One region of the Polaromonas sp. CG_23.6 genome, then DNA from elsewhere that is predicted to be linked to it. Evidence: predicted binding sites of a transcription regulator. Region 1 holds the regulator's gene; the other holds the start of a gene.
What was found. Region 1 encodes LexA, which represses DNA repair genes until DNA is damaged. Its sites were predicted from a motif close to ACTGTATNNNNATACAGT; they were not measured.
Positions count from the first base shown of each region.

Region 2: the regulator LexA is predicted to act here: its motif matches at 1,262-1,279, upstream of recA (recombinase RecA).

Region 1 is NZ_JARXUY010000001.1:2,513,449-2,519,063, reverse strand. It holds gene kdsB (3-deoxy-manno-octulosonate cytidylyltransferase) at 1-564, shown strand, start outside; gene adk (adenylate kinase) at 746-1,402, shown strand; gene H4V98_RS11915 (asparaginase) at 1,447-2,412, opposite strand; gene lexA (transcriptional repressor LexA) at 2,539-3,243, shown strand; gene H4V98_RS11905 (hypothetical protein) at 3,449-3,718, opposite strand; gene H4V98_RS11900 (D-2-hydroxyacid dehydrogenase family protein) at 3,966-4,973, shown strand; gene H4V98_RS11895 (3-hydroxyacyl-CoA dehydrogenase) at 5,019-5,615, shown strand, end outside.
Region 2 is NZ_JARXUY010000001.1:673,423-679,037, forward strand. It holds gene H4V98_RS03230 (response regulator transcription factor) at 1-533, opposite strand, end outside; gene H4V98_RS03235 (MarR family transcriptional regulator) at 678-1,175, opposite strand; gene recA (recombinase RecA) at 1,364-2,527, shown strand; gene recX (recombination regulator RecX) at 2,640-3,113, shown strand; gene H4V98_RS03250 (alcohol dehydrogenase family protein) at 3,166-4,299, opposite strand; gene argC (N-acetyl-gamma-glutamyl-phosphate reductase) at 4,312-5,223, opposite strand; gene sucC (ADP-forming succinate--CoA ligase subunit beta) at 5,465-5,615, shown strand, end outside.

The DNA.
Region 1 (5,615 bases):
GCTGTGCTCACCCGCGTTGATCACCCAAGCGGCAGCGATCGGCTTGCAGAAGCCTGCGACTTGCTGGGCTTGGCCGACGACGATATCGTGGTCAACGTTCAGGGTGACGAGCCGCTGATAGACCCGGCCCTAGTCGACGCGGTGGCTGGTCTGCTGCAAAGCCGTCCCGACTGTGCCATGGGAACTGCGGCGCACTTCATCGATGATCTGGCCGATTTTCTCAACCCCAATGTTGTCAAGGTCGTACTGGACATGCAACAGACAGCCATGTATTTCAGCCGCTTACCCATTCCTGCTGCGCGCGACCTGGCCGGCCAGACGTGGTGGGAACAAGGCCGGTTTCCCCGGCCGTTGCGTCATGTCGGAGTCTATGCCTACCGGGTCGGGTTTTTGCGCCTTTTTCCCCAGTTGAGCCAAGCGCCCATGGAGCAGCTGGAGTCGCTGGAACAATTGCGTGCCTTGTGGCATGGCTACCGGATAGCTGTTCACATCACCGAGCAGGCACCAGGCGCTGGCGTGGATACTCCAGAGGATCTGGAACGTGTTAGGCGCCTGACGGCTTAAAAGCCGTATCCAGCGTCATTTGTGTAAGCTTTTGGCAGGGATGCGCATGATATCCTAGGCCGCAAAATTGTCAGGCCAAAAAAATACGGTCAGCACGGCAATAAGCAAAACGACAAAGGGCCAATCGGCCCGTCAAATCTTCGGTTTGGCTTGCAGAATTCACAATAATCAGAGGACTTTCATGAGACTTATTTTGTTGGGCGCTCCAGGTGCGGGCAAAGGCACCCAGGCCACGTTCATTTGCCAGAAATACGGCATTCCACAAATTTCCACAGGTGACATGCTTCGGGCTGCGGTCAAGGCAGGGTCCCCGTTGGGTGTCGAGGCCAAAAAGGTCATGGATGAAGGCGGTCTTGTCAGCGATGACCTGATCATCAACCTGGTCAAGGAACGCATTACCCAGCCTGACTGTGCCCAGGGTTTTCTGTTCGACGGTTTCCCGCGCACCATTCCCCAGGCCGATGCCATGAAGGCAGCCGGTGTAAAAATCGATTACGTGCTCGAAATCGACGTGCCGTTTGAAGCCATCATTGAGCGCATGGGCGGCCGCCGATCACACAGTGCTTCAGGCCGCACCTACCATGTCAAGTACAACCCTCCAAAGGTCGAAGGCCAGGACGACGTGAGCGGTGAGCCGTTAATCCAGCGCGAAGACGACAAGGAAGAAACCGTCGCCAAGCGGCTTGAGGTGTATAGCGCCCAGACACGCCCGCTGGTGGCCTACTACTCCGGCTGGGCAGAAGCTGCATCCGAAGAAGCACCAAAATACCGCGTTATCAGCGGCACGGGCAGTGTTGAAGAGATAACGGAAAGGGCCTTCAAGGCGCTCTCGGACTGAACAGGTTTATACGCCGGACAAGCCATCCCCCAGGATGGCTTTTTTTATGCACTCTTGGAAGTTGAATATCTTGCTTCTTCATTGATCAGAGCGAGCATCAATGCGATCCTGGCCTTGACTGGACTGAGCCCCTGAGAATCTTCAATCGCGTTGGCTGAAAGAGGCAAAATGGGGCCATCAAGGCAACGCGTAGCGCGCACAACCCGAACCCCGGCCCTCTGCGCATCTATCAAACCGGCTTGCAGGTCCTCATGCACCGTGCCGTTGCCGGTTCCCGCCACTACCAGTCCCCGCAAGCCCTGACTGACCAATGCCTGAACCATGAGCGCGTTCGCGCCTGCATAGCTCATGACAATCTCGACACGCGGCCAGCTTGATATTTTTTCAATAGCAAAATAGTCAGCACCTGTCTGCCGAACTGGCCAATTTCTTAGCAATCTGAGTTGGCCTTCCTCAACATAGCCGATGGGACCAGCGTCACCTGAACTGAAAGCGTCGAGCTTGTAGGGATGCACTTTTTGCACATCAAGCGCACTGTGCACAGTTCCGGCACAGACAGCCAGTACGCCACAAGCGCCTGGATGCCTGGCAACGGCCACGGCATCCATCACGTTTTGAGGACCGTCAGGCGTCAGCGCGGTGGCCGGGCGCATGGCGCAGGTAATCACTACAGGCTTGGTTGGCTGGCATGTCAATTGCAAGAAATAAGCCGTTTCCTCAAGCGTGTCCGTTCCATGTGTGATGACGATGCCCTGCACATCATCATCCGCAAGAAAATGGCGTACACGCGCCGCGAGTCTCGCCCAGACTTCAAAGCTCATATCCTTGCTGTCAATCTGGCTCACCTGCTCGCTGATGATCAAGCCGCTTGCAGAAAGCGCGGGAATGGCTTCGAGCAGTTGCTCGATACCTACCTGCGCAGCGGTATAGCCGATGTTGTCGGTGGCGTTATCCGCCTTCCCGGCAATGGTTCCGCCAGTTCCCAAAATGACCAGTTTTCGATGTTTCATAAGATTTAGTTGCTTTTTTATAAAGGCTGTATGAAAATACAGTTACTGGCGATTCATACAGCCATCATGGATTTTTCGAAATTTTGATCTGAGCCAAGTCCCGCTTTAACCCAAGGCCCACAGCTTATGCGCACTTTCAATGATTTTTCCGCTCTGCCGGCTGACAAACCCAAATTGACAGCCCGGCAGACCCAAATTCTGGAATTGATTCAGACCGCCATTGCCCAGACAGGCGCGCCTCCTACCAGGGCGGAAATTGCTGCCCAACTCGGCTTTCGTTCACCCAATGCTGCCGAAGAGCACTTGAAGGCTCTAGCAAAAAAGGGGGTCATCGAACTCGTCAGCGGCACCTCGCGAGGCATCCGACTTCGGACCGATGCATTGCGGGCCTTGAACGAATCGCGGAGAGAACCCTTTTTAAGGGCTCCTGATCGGATTGCCCAGTGGGCCCTGCCGCTTGTAGGCCGGGTGGCTGCAGGAAGCCCGATCCTGGCGCAGGAACACATCGAACAGACCTACTTTTTTGAAAGCTCCCTGTTTGATCAGAAACCAGACTATCTGCTCAAGGTGCGCGGCATGAGCATGCGCGATGTGGGCATCATGGAGGGCGACTTGCTGGCCGTGAAACAGGCTCGGGAAGCCCAAAACGGACAGATCGTAGTCGCACGGCTCGGTGACGAGGTCACCGTCAAACGCTTTCACCGCAATCAGCATCTGATCGAACTGCTGTCAGAAAATCCCGACTTCAAACCCATTGTGGTCCATCCTGGCGAACCTTTCGAGCTTGAAGGGCTGGCTGTCGGCTTGATCCGCGGCAAGTTTTCGATGTAGTACAGCTTGTCTTTCTGGGCAGTGTTCCGACAAAGCCCGCTGTCAACGGTAATGACAGCAAAACTGCCGCCTTTTATTGAAAATATCCGCCTTTCCATTTGGCAGACCCCTGCTCGCTTGTATCCAACCTTTATCAACTGGAGCTCTTCATGCGAATCATCAGCTTTTCACCTGCCCCCATGCAAGCCTTCTGGACGGCACCAGTTCAGACGCTGGTGCCATGGATCACCCGGCTCAGGGATTCGTTCGCACACAGCACCGTTAGATCCAGGGCATTGGGGTCGGCAGGTGCAACACAGTCTTCTTTTAGGCCTCGAACGGCGTCGGCAAGCAATGACGCATGTTTCAAAATACGTCCTGATATTGCCGAATCAACGTGCATTCCCATGCCACATGTATCGCCGCGCAGCGTGTTGCGGATCATTCGTGAATCAGATGCAAACATTCGGCCTGATTGCGCGGGACGAATGGTCATCTCAGGGCGAATGGCCGATGTCTGCGCTGAACTTGACCGCATGGCATTGCAAGCGGCGCACTCTGTGGCGGATTGATGGTTTTTCCAGTGTTGGTCCAAATCGATCAGCATTCTCACAACGAAATAGAACCAGTCTGCCAGCCACGTGCGTAGTACCCTGGCATTAACACGAAACCAGCAAACAGCCTATTCCAAGGGAGAGCGGGTAATCTTCAAAAAACAGGGTTCTTGAAGGCACAATATCTGCATGAATATTGTGATTCTTGATGATTACCAGGACGCAGTGCGAAAACTCGCCTGCGCGGCCAAGCTCGAAGCCTATCCTGCCAAGGTGTACACCAACACTGTCAAAGGCGCTGGCCAGCTGTCGGTCCGACTGAGGGACGCCGACGTGATCGTTCTGATCCGCGAGCGCACCCACCTGACCCGCCAGGTGATTGACAAGCTGCCCAAGCTCAAGCTGATTGTCCAGACGGGCCGGATCGGCACCCATGTCGATGTAGCGGCCTGCACGGAGCGCGGCATTGCGGTGGCAGAGGGCACGGGCTCTCCAACTGCGCCAGCAGAGCTGACCTGGGCGCTGGTCATGGCAGCCATGCGCCGCATTCCGCAGTATGTGTCGCACCTTAAGCATGGTGCGTGGCAACAATCAGGGCTGAAATCAGCGTCCATGCCGCCTAATTTTGGCCTCGGAAGCTTGCTAAAAGGCAAGACACTGGGGATCTGGAGCTACGGCAGGACCGGCCAGCTGGTGGCCGGCTACGGGCGGGCATTCGGCATGCGGGTAATCATCTGGGGTAGCCCGGCCTCGCGAGAACGCGCCCAAGCCGACGGATTTGAAATTGCACCCAGCAAGATCGAGCTTTTCAAGCAATGCGATGTACTGAGTTTGCATCTGAGGCTTGGAGAAGAAACGACCGGCATTGTCACACTGGAAGACATGTCGCGCATGAAGCCGACCGCCTTGCTCGTCAACACGTCACGCGCTGAGCTGATCGAACCCGAAGCATTGATTGCCGCGCTCAACCGGGGACGTCCCGGCATGGCGGCAATCGACGTGTTTGAATCGGAGCCTATCCTGCAGGGGCATGCCCTTTTGCGGCTGGAGAATTGCATCTGCACGCCACACATTGGTTATGTAGAGCAGGACAGCTACGAGATGTATTTTGGCGCTGCCTTTGACAACATCATCAATTTCATCAAGGGTACGCCGACGAATATCGTCAATCCGGGCGCACTGCAAGTCAGGCGCTAGCCCCTGTCATTGCTCCGTTCAATCTTTCTATCCAGTCAATCAACCATGCAAACACCTTTTTACCAAACAGTCGGCATCGTGGGCACGGGCGCCATGGGACGGGGCATTGCCCAGATTGCCGCACAGGCCGGCAGCACTGTCAAACTGATGGATGCTCAAGCGGGCGCTGCGCAGAAAGCGCGCGAGGCGCTGTGTACCCAGTGGGACCGGATGCATGAAAAAGGACGCATCGGCGCCGACATTGCGCAGGCTCACAAAGCCCGGGTTCACATCGCGGACAGGCTCGCCGACCTGTCCGACTGCGACCTGGTCATCGAAGCCATTGTTGAGCGACTGGACAGCAAAAAAGCGCTGTTCGATGAGCTCGAAGCCATCGTTCGGGTACAAACCGTGCTGGCAAGCAATACATCGTCGCTCTCTGTCACGGCGATTGCAGCCGGCCTCAAGCACCCAAACCGCTTTGCCGGCTACCACTTTTTCAATCCGGTGCCGCTAATGAAGGTGGTGGAGGTCATAGCTGGCCTGAAGACCGATGCCGAGACCTGCCATGGACTGAGCGAATATGCGCGCCAGATCGGCCACACGCCGGTGCAGGCGCAGGACACACCGGGCTTTATCGTCAACCACGCCGGCCGCGGCTAC
Region 2 (5,615 bases), 1.8 Mb from region 1:
CGTTCAACCAGCTGGTCCTTGCTGACCAGGCGGCCGACGCGCTGCAGCAGCACTTCGAGCAGGCCCAGTTCGCGCGCTGACAGCTCGATCATCTGGCCGTCGAAAGTCGCCACCCGGCCGGCCTGGTCATAGACCAGCGGGCCATGCTTGATGGTGCTGCTGGCGCCGCCCATGCCGCGCCGCACCAGCGCGCGCACCCGCGCTTCAAGCTCCTGCAGCGAAAACGGCTTGGCCATGTAGTCGTCGGCGCCGTAGTCCAGTCCCTTGACGCGCTCCTCGACGCTGTCGGCCGCCGTCAGGATCAGCACCGGCAGCGTGGAGCCGCGCGCGCGCAGGCGCTTGAGCACCTCCAGGCCATGCATTTTCGGCAGGCCGAGGTCCAGGATCAGCAGGTCGAATTCGGTGTTGGTCATCAGCGCAGCATCGGCTTCCGTGCCGCTGGCCACATGGTCTGCCGCAGCGCCGGACGCACGCAGGGTGCGCAGCAAGCCATCGGCCAGAACCTGGTCGTCTTCGGCAATCAAGATACGCATGGACTTGTCTCCCTGAAATCAGCCGCATCAAGACGTGCGGAGTGATGGTTTTTTCTCCGTTCAATTTTAGGCTCCAAGGTGGGTAACCATTTGCCATGCTGCTGACAAGATTGTCAGGAGGCCACGCAATGTTGCCGGGTCCTTTCAGGGCACGGCATACGCTTCAAGCCCCAGCGCTACCACCGTCGCCACATCGGCACCCACCGCACGCCGGAATTCATCTTCGGCCTGCACCACGGCGCAGCGAAAAGCCTCCAGCCAGGCCAGGCCGGATTCGGTGAACACCACGCGCCGGGCGCGCCGGTCGTACGGGTCGGCTTCGCGCCGGACGATGCCCCAGGCTTCGCACTGGTCCACCAGCTCGCCCATGGCCTGCTTGCTCATGCCGGCACTGAGCGCCAGGTCGGTCAGGCGCGAGCCGCCCACGGCCAGATGCCGGGTGATGTGAATGTGCGCCGCCCCCACCTGGTCGCGCGCTGCCAGGTTGGACAGCGCCAGCGGCACGTCGATGCTGCCGGCCATCAGCGCCAGCACCCGCGCGTCAAAACGGCGCAACGCCTCGCCCATCAGGCGGCCCAGGTGCGTCAGCCGCCAGGTGGTGTCGTAGCCTGCATGGGCGCTTGGGAGGGTTGTTTCATCCATCCGGCCATGCTAACTGAAACAGCAAAATTTAATCAGGCAAACTGACTAAAAATGGGGTTTACTTTGACCTATGTTGCCCATAAAGTACTGTTCATGCACCCAGTACTGCATCAAGTGGCAGTCTGAAATTCTTGGTGAAAAGTGCGTGCAAAAACTTTTTACCGTATTGATTTTTAAGGAAATTCCTCATGGACGCACCGAACAAGAACGCTCCCGGCCTGAACACCGAAAAAGCCAAGGCGCTGGCCGCCGCGCTGGCCCAGATTGAAAAGCAATTTGGCAAAGGCACCATCATGAAGCTGGGCGCCGGCGAGGTGATTGAAGACATTCAGGTGGTGTCCACCGGCTCGCTGGGACTGGACATTGCGCTCGGCGTCGGCGGCTTGCCGCGCGGCCGGGTGGTTGAAATCTACGGCCCCGAGTCGTCGGGCAAAACCACGCTGACGCTGCAGGTCATTGCCGAGATGCAGAAAATCGGCGGCACCTGCGCCTTCGTCGATGCCGAGCATGCACTGGACATCCAGTACGCGCAAAAGTTGGGCGTCAACCTGCAGGAACTGCTGATCTCGCAGCCAGACACCGGTGAGCAGGCGCTTGAAATCGTCGATTCGCTGACGCGCTCCGGCGCGGTTGACCTGATCGTCATCGACTCGGTGGCGGCGCTCACCCCCAAGGCCGAACTCGAAGGCGAGATGGGCGACTCACTGCCGGGCCTGCAAGCCCGTTTGATGAGCCAGGCGCTGCGCAAGCTGACCGCCACCATCAAGAAGGCCAATTGCATGGTGATTTTCATCAACCAGATCCGCATGAAGATCGGTGTGATGTTCGGCTCGCCGGAAACCACGACCGGCGGCAATGCGCTGAAATTCTATGCGTCGGTGCGGCTGGACATTCGCCGCATCGGCTCGATCAAGAAGGGCGACGAGGTCATCGGCAACGAAACCCGCGTCAAGGTGGTGAAGAACAAGGTGGCTTCGCCATTCAAGATGGCCGAGTTCGATATTTTGTACGGCGAAGGCATCAGCCGGCTGGGCGAGGTACTGGACCTGGGCGTGGCCGGCCACATCGTTGAAAAAGCCGGTGCCTGGTACGCCTACAAGGGCGAGAAAATCGGCCAGGGCCGCGACAACTCGCGCGAATTCCTGAAGGAAAACCCGGCGCTGGCCATCGAGATCGAGAACAAGGTCCGCGAATCGCTGGGCATTCCGCCAGTGCAGGCGGCGCAAGGCGGCGCCGAGCCTGAAAAAGCCACCAAGCCCGAGAAAGCCGACAAGGCAGAAAAGCCTTTGAAAGCGATAGCCGACAAAGCACCGCTGGCGCCTTTGCCACCGGCCGCACCGATCGAGTCTTGAGCTGGTTTTGTATGCAAAACAAGGCGTTTGCGCAATCCCCATATGCATATGCAGCTATTGAAAATATAGCTGCAAGGTATTGTGCATTGCCTGCTTGCCTGGCAGCCACCGCATGAGCTCAGCCAAACCCGCCGCCCGTGCGGGCTTTGGCCTGTCGCTCAAAGGCCGCGCCCTGCGTTACCTGGCAGGCCGCGAGCATTCGCGCGCCGAGCTGGAGCGCAAGCTCAAAGACCACGAGGAAACGCCCGGCCAGCTGGCGCAGGTGCTGGATGAATTGCAGGCCAAGGATTTCATCAGCGAGGCGCGGGTTGTTGAATCGGTCATCAACCGCCGCGCCAGCCGCTTTGGCGCTTCACGCATCAAGTACGAACTGCTGAACAAGGGGCTGGGCGCCGAGGCGGTGGCCGAGGCAGTGAGCCGCCTCAAGGCCAGCGAACTGGAGCGCGCTCGCGAGATCTGGCGCAAGAAGTTTGACGGCCCCGCGCCGGACGCGGCCGGACGCGCCAAGCAGATGCGCTTTCTGGCCGCCCGGGGCTTTGGCGGCGACGTGATTCACCGCGTCGTGACGCACGCGGACGAGGACTAGCTCGCGTAGGCCGAATTAGCGCAGCGTAATCCGACATCCCCGCCAAGCGGCGTCACGCCTGGCCTGGTGCGGGCGGAATCAGCACGAACTTGCCGACATGGGTTTTGTCCAGAAACGCGCGCTGCGCCTGCGCGATCTGCGCCAGCGCAAAGCTTTGCGCCACCAGCGGCCGCAGTTCGCCGCGCTCGATGTAGGCCACCAGGTTGGCAAACACCGGCTCGTCCCAGGCGGTACAGCCCAGCAGCGTGAGGTTCTTCAGGTACAGCGTGCGCAGGTCCAGCGTCACCAGCGGGCCGGCAATCGCGCCCGACGAGACATAGCGGCCGCCCGGCTTGAGCAGCTTGAGCATGTCGCCAAATGCCGGCCCGGCGACGTTGTCCACCACCAGGTCCACGGTGTTTTCGCCCAGGCAGGCCACCAGGTCGTCATCGCGCGCCACCACGCGGTCGGCGCCCAGCGACTTCACGTGGCCCATTTTGGATTTCCCCGCGATGGCCGTGACGATGGCGCCGCGCCGCTTGGCCAGCTGCACCACGGCTGAGCCGACGCCGCCCGACGCGCCCGCCACCACGACCTGCTCGCCGGCGCGCAAATTGGCCCGGTGCAGCATGTTTTCGGCGGTGCCGTAGGCGCACGGGATGGTGGCCAGTTCGGCATCGCTCCAGTCGCTGTTAACTGCAAACACCTCGCTGGCGGGCACCTTGACGAACTGCGCGAAGGCGCCGTCAAAGTCCGAGCCCATCCAGAGGTTGTCCAGAGCGTCGAAGCCCGAAGGCCGGATGCTGGGCCGCACCAGCACGCGCTGCCCGATCAGGCGCGCGTCGCCACCCGGCGCCACGGCCACCACGCGGCCGCAGCAGTCGGTGCCCTGGATAAAGGGAAACGGCGTGGGCTGGCCCCAGCCGCCGTCGGGTGTCGGGCTGGCCGCGTTGGCATCCCTTGCCGTTGCCGCGTCTTGCGTGGCGGTGGTGACGGTGGCCGAGTACCAGCCCAGGCGGGTATTGATGTCGGTGTTGTTGACGCTGGAAGCCAGCACCTGCAGCAAGACCTCGCATGGGCCCGGAACGGGAACCGGGACGTCCCGGTACACCAGCTGCTCGTAGCCGCCATGGCCGGTCGTGACCACGGCCTTCATCGTGACCAGGCCTTCTGTCAGGTCAAAGCGCTTGGGGTCTTGAGGCTTCATGACTGCCAAGGGTCAAAGCCCCAGCATCAATTGCAGGTTTTGCACTGCCGCGCCCGAGGCGCCCTTGCCCAGGTTGTCCAGCCGCGCCACCAGCACCGCATGGTGGTGGGCGTCGTTGCCGAACACGCGCAACTCCATCTTGTTGCTGTCTTTCAGCGCCACGGCGTCCAGCTTGCCCGACTCGGGTGCGGCTTCCACTGTCACCCATTGGCTGCCGGTGTAATGCTTGGCCAGCACCTCGTGGACTTGCGCGGCGCTCGGCTGACCGGGCAGCAGGTCCAGGTGGAGCGGCAACTGCACCAGCATGCCCTGGATGAAGTTGCCGACCGACGGAATGAACACCGGCCGGCGGCGCATGCCGGTGTATTTCATGATCTCGGGCAGGTGCTTATGCTCCAGGCTCAGGCCGTACAGCTCGAAAGCGGGCGCGGTGCCTGCTTCGTAGGCTTCGATCATCTGGCGGCCACCGCCCGAATAGCCGCTGATCGACGGCAGGCTCAAGGGAAAGTCGGCTGGCATCAAGCCTGCATCGACCAGCGGCCGAATCAGTGCAATGGCGCCGGTGGCGTAACAACCGGGATTGGCCACACGGTCGGCGGCCATGATGGCTTCGCGCTGGCCTACCATCAGTTCGGGAAAACCAAATACCCAGTCCGGCGCCGTGCGGTGCGCGGTCGAGGCGTCGATGATCTTGGGTTTTTTGCCCGGCAGTGAGTCGATCATGGCGACCGACTCACGTGCTGCGTCGTCATGCAGGCACAAAATGACCAGGTCCACCTGCGCCATCAGGTCGCGCTTGGCGGTCGGGTCCTTGCGCAACTCGGGCGCAATGCTGACCAGTTCGATCTGCGGCATGGCCTGCAGACGTTCACGAATCTGCAGGCCGGTGGTGCCGGCTTCGCCGTCGATGAAAATTTTGGGCATAAATACTTTCAGCTAAAACCACTGTTTCACAGGGCCAATATTTCGGGTTCGGTTTTTCGCACTTGTCTGTGTAAGAACCAGATAAGTTTGGTGCATCGCAGCATGATACAGTTCCATGCTGCTGCCTGCAGTAAACGCTAACATGCTGGTTTTGCGCCGATATGGCCTGTTTTTCACTTCCCAACAGCCTTGCCCAGCTCCTGTTGCACCCCTCTTCTTACTGAATCCTGAAGGTTTTTTCATGAAAATTCACGAGTACCAAGGCAAGGAAATCTTGCGCAATTTTGGTGTGCCAGTGCCGCGCGGCATTCCGGCGTTCACGGTGCAAGAGGCGGTGGAAGCCGCACAAAAACTCGGCGGCCCGGTGTGGGTGGTCAAGGCGCAGATCCATG